2 regions of the Sulfitobacter sp. 1A10359 genome follow, and region 2 is predicted to be linked to the other one. Evidence: riboswitches for the same ligand, from Rfam matches in the RefSeq annotation. Region 2 holds a riboswitch; the other holds the start of a gene.

Region 1 (3,405 bases), on a different contig from region 2:
CGGGGCGACCGACCTACGACATGCTCTGCCGCGGCGACAGCCTTGGTGTCTTTCAGGTGGAAAGCCGCGCGCAGATGGCCATGCTGCCAAAACTGCGCCCCCGCGTCTTCTATGATCTGGTGATCGAAGTCGCCATCGTCCGCCCCGGCCCCATTCAGGGCGACATGGTCCACCCCTATCTGCGCCGCCGTCAGGGGTTGGAGAGCGTCGTCTACCCCGCCCCCGGCCCAGCCTATCCGCAGGACGAGCTTTTCAGCATCCTCAGCCGGACGCTGGGCGTGCCGATCTTTCAGGAACAGGCGATGAAAATCTCCATCGACGCGGCACAGTTTTCCCCGACCGAGGCGAACGAGCTGCGCAAGGCCATGGCCACCTTCCGCTCGCGCGGGACGATCGAGAAGCTGCAGGACAAGATGGTGGGCCGCATGACAAAACGCGGCTACGATCCGGTCTTCGCGCAGCGCTGCTTCGACCAGATCAAGGGCTTTGGCGAATACGGTTTCCCCGAAAGCCATGCGGCGAGTTTCGCCAAGCTGGTCTATGTCTCGTCATGGATGAAATGCCACTACCCGGCGGCCTTTGCCTGCGCGCTCTTGAACTCGCAACCGATGGGGTTTTACGCGCCGGCGCAGATCGTGCGCGATGCGCGTGAACATCAGGTCGAGGTGCGGCCCGTGGACGTGAACCTCTCGGACTGGAACTGCACGCTGGAGCCTTGTGGCGAGGGCTTTGCCCTGCGCTTGGGGCTGCGCATGGTGGACGGCCTGCAGGAAAAGGCGGGCGCGCGGATCATGGACCGGCGCGAGACGCCTTACGCGGATGTCGAAGACCTCAAGAGCCGCGCCGGGCTGGATGCCAAGGCGATCCGCCAGCTCGCCGCCGCCGATACGATGCGCAGCATGGGGATCGACCGGCGCCAAGCGCTCTGGCAGGCCCAAGGGCTGCGCGACGCGCCCGCCTTGCCGATCTTCGACCATGTCGAAGCCTCGGCCCGCGGCCCGGAGCCGGAGGTGCATCTGCCGGTGATGCCGAAGGCGGAGCAGGTGGTGGCCGACTACCAGACGCTGCGCCTGTCGCTGAAGGCGCATCCGATGTCCTTCTACCGCGGGAGCCTTGCGGCGCAGGGGTTTTCCTCGGCCCGGGACCTTTCGCGCATGGGCCACGGGCGGCGGGTAAAGCTGGCGGGGCTGGTGCTGGTGCGCCAGAAACCCGGCAGCGCCAAGGGGGTGTGTTTCATCACGCTGGAGGATGAATTTGGCGTCGCCAACCTCGTGATCTGGCCCAATATGTTCAAGCTCTACCGCCCCACGATCATGTCGTCGCGGCTTCTGGTCGTGGAGGGGCGCGTGCAGACCGACGGGCGGGTGATACACGTGGTGGCCGAGCGGCTTGAGAACCGCTCTGACCGGCTGGCAGCACTATCGGAGGCACCGATGCCCGGCATCACGACGCGCGGCGATCACCCAACCCATCCGCTGCCCGGTCAGGTGGCCATGCACGGCCACCCGCGCGATGCCAAGGTGATCCCCAAATCGCGGGATTTTCATTAACGAATCCTCATGCAATGCATGAGGTACACACCGCAACTACATGATATAAAAAGCAAACCAATAAATAACCGATCCCCTGTTGACCCTCTGAACGCCCCTCGCTAGCCTGCCGGAAATCCGTTGGGGTGCCGCAAGGCTGAGAGGTGAAAACCGACCCATCGAACCTGATCCGGGTCGTACCGGCGTAGGGAACGGAAGCAAGCATCGGCCCATCCGGGCGGTCGTTTACCCCGTATCTCCATGCCCTCGGCCCATCTAACGAATGGGGGGCCGAATGGCGTTTCAAGCACTAACGATTGCGGGGTCCGACAGCGGCGGCGGGGCGGGGATTCAGGCCGATCTCAAGACCTTCAGCGCGCTTGGCGTCTATGGGGCCAGCGTGCTCACCGCCGTGACCGCACAGAACACCCGCGCCGTCACCGCGGTCGCCATGATCGCGCCTGCGATGATCCGCGCGCAGATGGCGGCGGTCTTTGGCGATCTGGCCATCGGCGCGGTCAAGATTGGCATGTTGGGCGACCCGGCCACGATCTCCGCCGTGGCCGAGGAGCTGGCCGACTGCGCCGCGCCCATTGTGCTCGACCCGGTGATGGTGGCGAAATCCGGCGATGCGCTCCTCTCTGCCGAAGCGGTCAAAACCCTGCGCGACCGGATGCTGCCCCGCGCCTATGTGCTGACGCCAAACCTGCCCGAGGCCGCACGGCTGCTGGACACAGAAGAAGCCACCGACGAGGCCACCATGCTCGCGCAGGGCCGCGCGCTGCTGTCGCTCGGCCCCCGCGCGGTGCTGATGAAGGGCGGCCATGGCAAGGGCGAGACCTGTGTCGATCTGCTGATTTCCGAGGCCGACACCCTGCGCCTTTCCGCGCCCCGCCAGCAGACGGCGAACACCCATGGCACCGGCTGCACGCTCTCTGCCGCCATTGCCGCCGGTCTGGCGCGGGGCCAGCCTCTGCCGCAGGCGGTGGAAGCCGCCCATAGCTATCTGCAACGCGCCATTGCCGCGGCGGACGCCCTCAACATCGGCCATGGCCACGGGCCGGTGCATCATTTTCACGGCGTTTGGCCCCATGAGTGATGTCACGATCATCGGCGCGGGCGTGGCAGGGCTCTGGGCCGCGCGGGCCTGTCTGGCGCAGGGGCTGCGGCCAAGGCTCGTTGACCGCAAAGGCCCGCCCGGGCCGCACGGCTGTTCGTGGTGGGCGGGCGGCATGCTCGCCCCCTTTTGCGAAGGCGCGCTGAGCGAGCCTGCGGTGGTAACCCATGGGCGGCGTGCCGCGGCGCTATGGGGGAAGATCACGGAAGTCACCCATCGGGGCACGCTGGTCCTCGCCCCCGAGCGGGACCGCGCGGAATTGCAGCGTTTCGCCGCCCGCACCGAAGGCCACAGCGACTGCGACGCCGAAGCCATCGCGGCCTGTGAGCCGGACCTCGCCGGGCGCCATCGCCGCGGGTTGTTCTTTGCCGAGGAAGCGCATCTGAACCCGCGCCAAGCGCTGCAAGACCTGACCCATGCGCTGGCCGCCGAGGGCGTGACGGTTAAGACCACGGCCCTCACCCCTTCGGAGGTCACAGGCCCGGTGATCGACTGCCGCGGCATGGTGGCCCGCGACGCTCTGCCCGGTTTGCGTGCCGTGCGCGGCGAGATGATCCTGCTGCGCGCGCCTGAGATCGCCCTCACCCGCCCGATCCGCCTGCTGCACCCGCGCCATCCGCTCTACGTCGTGCCGCGCGGGCAAGGCATCTACATGCTGGGCGCGACCCAGATCGAAAGCGCCAGCCGCAGCGGCATGACCGCCCGCTCGGCGCTGGAACTGCTCTCAGCCGCCTATGCGCTCGACCCGCGCTTTGCCGA
Region 2 (3,405 bases):
GACGCAGGGATCGTGACGGCCCTTGGTGATGATCTCGGTCTCTTCGCCCTGTTTCGTGATCGTGCGCCGCGTGGTCAGGATGCTGGAGGTCGGCTTCACCGCGAAACGCAGCACCACATCCTGCCCGGTGCTGATCCCGCCCAAGATGCCGCCGGCGTGGTTCGAGGAATATTCCGGCCCATCGGGTCCCATGGTGATCTCATCGGCATTCAATTCGCCGGTCAGCATCGCCGCCGACATGCCCTCGCCGATCTCCACGCCCTTGACGGCATTGATGCTCATCATCGCGGCGGCCAGATCGGTGTCGAGCTTGCCATAGACCGGCGCGCCGAGGCCCGCAGGCACGCCGCGCGCCGTCACTTCGATGATCGCGCCGACGCTGCTGCCCGATTTGCGCAGCCCGTCGAGGTAGTCGGCCCAGTCCGCCGCTGCTTTGGCATCCGGCACCCAAAAGGGGTTTTGGTCGATCTGGTCCCAGTCAAAGGCATCGCGGTCGATCTTATGCGGCCCCATCTGCACCATGTAGCCGGTGATCTGAAGCTCCGGCGCCAGCGCCTTGATCGCCTCACGCGCCAGACCGCCCGCCGCCACCCGCGCGGCGGTTTCCCGGGCCGAGGAACGGCCACCCCCGCGATAGTCGCGGATGCCGTATTTTTGGAAATAGGTGATGTCGGCGTGACCGGGGCGGAACTTGTCCTTGATGTCGCCGTAGTCTTTGGAACGCTGATCGGTGTTCTCGATCATCAACTGGATCGGCGTGCCGGTGGTGACCCCTTCGAAGGTGCCCGACAGGATCCGCACTTCATCCGCTTCGCGCCGCTGAGTGGTGTATTTGTTCTGGCCCGGTTTGCGCTTGTCGAGCCAATGTTGAATCATGCCCTCGTCAATCGGCACGTCGGGGGGGCAGCCGTCGATGGTCGCCCCAAGGGCGGGCCCGTGGCTCTCGCCCCATGTAGTGACCCGGTAAAGATGGCCAAAGCTGTTGATCGACATGGGCGGACCTCCTGTTGTCAAACCCTTAGCCGGGCCAGCGCCCTGCCTCAAGGGGATTTGCCTTGCCAATTGTGCAGGTCCGATCTACCCCTGACGCTACCTCGGGGGGCCTTTGGGCTGAGATGTGCATGCTGTGCGGACCCGTTGAACCTGAACCGGTTAACACCGGCGGAGGGAAGGTCAGGACAGACATCCACCTTTTACCTTTCGCCGCAAAAGGAGGATGCGATGAAGTATCTTACACTTGCTGCGGGCGTCATGGGCGCATCGGCCGCATGGGCCGAGACGCCTGAACTGACGGTCTATACCTACGACAGTTTCGTCACCGAATGGGGGCCGGGCCCGGCCATCGAAGAGGGGTTCGAGGCCCACTGCGGCTGCGATCTGAAATTCGTCGGCATGGGCGACGGTGCGGCCTTGCTGGCGCGGCTCAAGCTTGAAGGCGCACGGTCCGACGCGGATATCGTGCTGGGGCTGGACACCAGCCTTGTCGCCGCCGCGAAAGAGACCGATCTGTTTGCGCCGAGCGGGTTGCAGGCCGACTATGACCTGCCGATCACTTGGGAAGACGAGGTCTTCGTGCCCTATGACTGGGGCTACTTCGCCTTTGTCCACGGCACCGATCTGGGCGCGCCCGGTAATTTCAAAGCGCTGGCCGAAAGCGATCTGAAAATCGTGATCCAAGACCCGCGCTCCTCAACGCCCGGTTTGGGCCTGCTGATGTGGGTCAAAGCGGCATACGGCGACGACGCACCTGAGGTTTGGGCAGGACTGGCGGATAACGTCGTGACCGTGACCAAAGGGTGGTCCGAAGCCTACGGACTCTTCCTCGAAGGCGAAGCCGATATGGTGCTGAGCTACACCACCTCTCCGGCCTATCACCTGATCGCGGAGGAGGACGACAGCAAGACCGCGGCGCTGTTCGACGAGGGCCATTACATGCAGATCGAAGTGGCGGGGAAGCTCGCCGGGTCGGATCAGCCGGAACTGGCGGATCGGTTCTTGCAATACCTCGTCTCTGATGCCGCGCAATCGGTGCTGCCGACGACCAACTGGATGTATCCCGCCGTGACGCCCGAAGGCGGTCTGCCCGCAGGGTTCGAGGGCATGATCCAGCCCGGCAAGGCGCTGTTGGTACCGAACGGCGAGGTCCCCGCGCTCCGTGAGGAGGCTTTGGACGAATGGCTGACCGCGCTGTCGCGTTAAGCGGCAAGACGGGGCTTTTCGCCGCCGCGCTGGTGGCGGGGCTGATCCTTGCCGCTTTGGTCGCCGTTTTCGCGGCAGCCGATGTGGGCGCAGGGCTTGGCCCGGCGGATTGGGCGGCGGTGCGGTTTACCGCGACGCAGGCGGTCTGGTCGGCGGTGCTTTCGGTGCTGCTGGCCGTGCCGGTGGCGCGGGCCTTGGCGCGGCGGCGGTTCTGGGGGCGTGGGGCGCTGATCACGCTGCTGGGCGCGCCTTTCATTCTGCCGGTGATCGTGGCGGTGCTGGGGCTGCTGACCGTCTTTGGCCGCTCGGGCGTGCTGAACCAGTTTGGCGCGGCTCTTGGCCTGCCGCCGGTGTCAATCTACGGGCTGCATGGCGTGGTTCTGGCGCATGTCTTCTTCAACCTGCCGCTTGCGACGCGGCTTTTGCTGCAAGGCTGGCAGAGCATCCCGTCCGAGCGGTTTCGGCTCGCGGGGCAGCTCCAGATGACGCCGCGGGCGCTGTTTCTGGCGCTGGAATGGCCGATGCTGCGGCAGGTGCTGCCCGGTGTGGCGGCGCTAATTTTTGTGATTTGCCTGACCAGTTTCGCCGTGGCGCTGACGCTAGGCGGTGGGCCGCGGGCGACGACGGTTGAATTGGCGATCTATCAGGCCTTTCGGTTTGACTTTGATCTGGGGCGCGCCGCGCTTCTGTCCGTGGTGCAGCTTGTTCTGGCTGGCGCAGCGGCGGTGGCAGCGCTTTGGCTGATCCCGCCGATCAGCTTGGGCGGCGGGTTGGACCGCCCCCTGCGCCGCTGGGATGCGCGGGGCGGCGTGCAGCGAGCGTTGGACGGGCTGGTGATCGCGCTCGCCGCGCTGTTCTTGCTGCTGCCGCTGGGGGCCGTGGTGCTGCGCGGGCTGGCGGGGGTCGCGCAACTGCCTGCCTCGGTCTGGCAGGCCTCCGGGAATAGCATTCTGGTGGCGGGGTTGAGCGTGGCGGTGCTGGCCCTGCTGGCGCTGCCGATGGCAGGCTGGATCGCCACCCGGCGACGCGGCGGGGTGGAGGCGATTGGCCTGATGGGGCTTGCGGCCTCTCCGCTGATGATTGGCACGGGGTGGTTCATCTTGATCAACCCTGTGCTGGACCCGGCACGGCTGAGCTTGCCGGTCACCGCCTTGGTCAACGCGCTGATGGCGCTGCCTTTCGTGCTGCGCATTCTGGTGCCGCGCC

What was found. Region 2 has a riboswitch for thiamine pyrophosphate ahead of thiB (thiamine ABC transporter substrate binding subunit). Riboswitches for the same ligand answer to the same signal wherever they lie in the genome.
Region 1: linked by a shared signal. The riboswitch ahead of thiD (bifunctional hydroxymethylpyrimidine kinase/phosphomethylpyrimidine kinase) and the one ahead of thiB (thiamine ABC transporter substrate binding subunit) in region 2 are both predicted to bind thiamine pyrophosphate.

The regions. Positions count from the first base shown of each region.
Region 1 is NZ_JBIFGB010000001.1:604,738-608,142, forward strand. Features, by position in the region: gene ACGYK2_RS02985 (error-prone DNA polymerase) at 1-1,550, shown strand, start outside; TPP riboswitch at 1,662-1,758, shown strand; gene thiD (bifunctional hydroxymethylpyrimidine kinase/phosphomethylpyrimidine kinase) at 1,825-2,628, shown strand; gene ACGYK2_RS02995 (FAD-dependent oxidoreductase) at 2,621-3,405, shown strand, end outside.
Region 2 is NZ_JBIFGB010000003.1:496,144-499,548, forward strand. Features, by position in the region: gene aroC (chorismate synthase) at 1-993, opposite strand, end outside; TPP riboswitch at 1,086-1,187, shown strand; gene thiB (thiamine ABC transporter substrate binding subunit) at 1,222-2,199, shown strand; gene ACGYK2_RS10810 (thiamine/thiamine pyrophosphate ABC transporter permease ThiP) at 2,175-3,405, shown strand, end outside.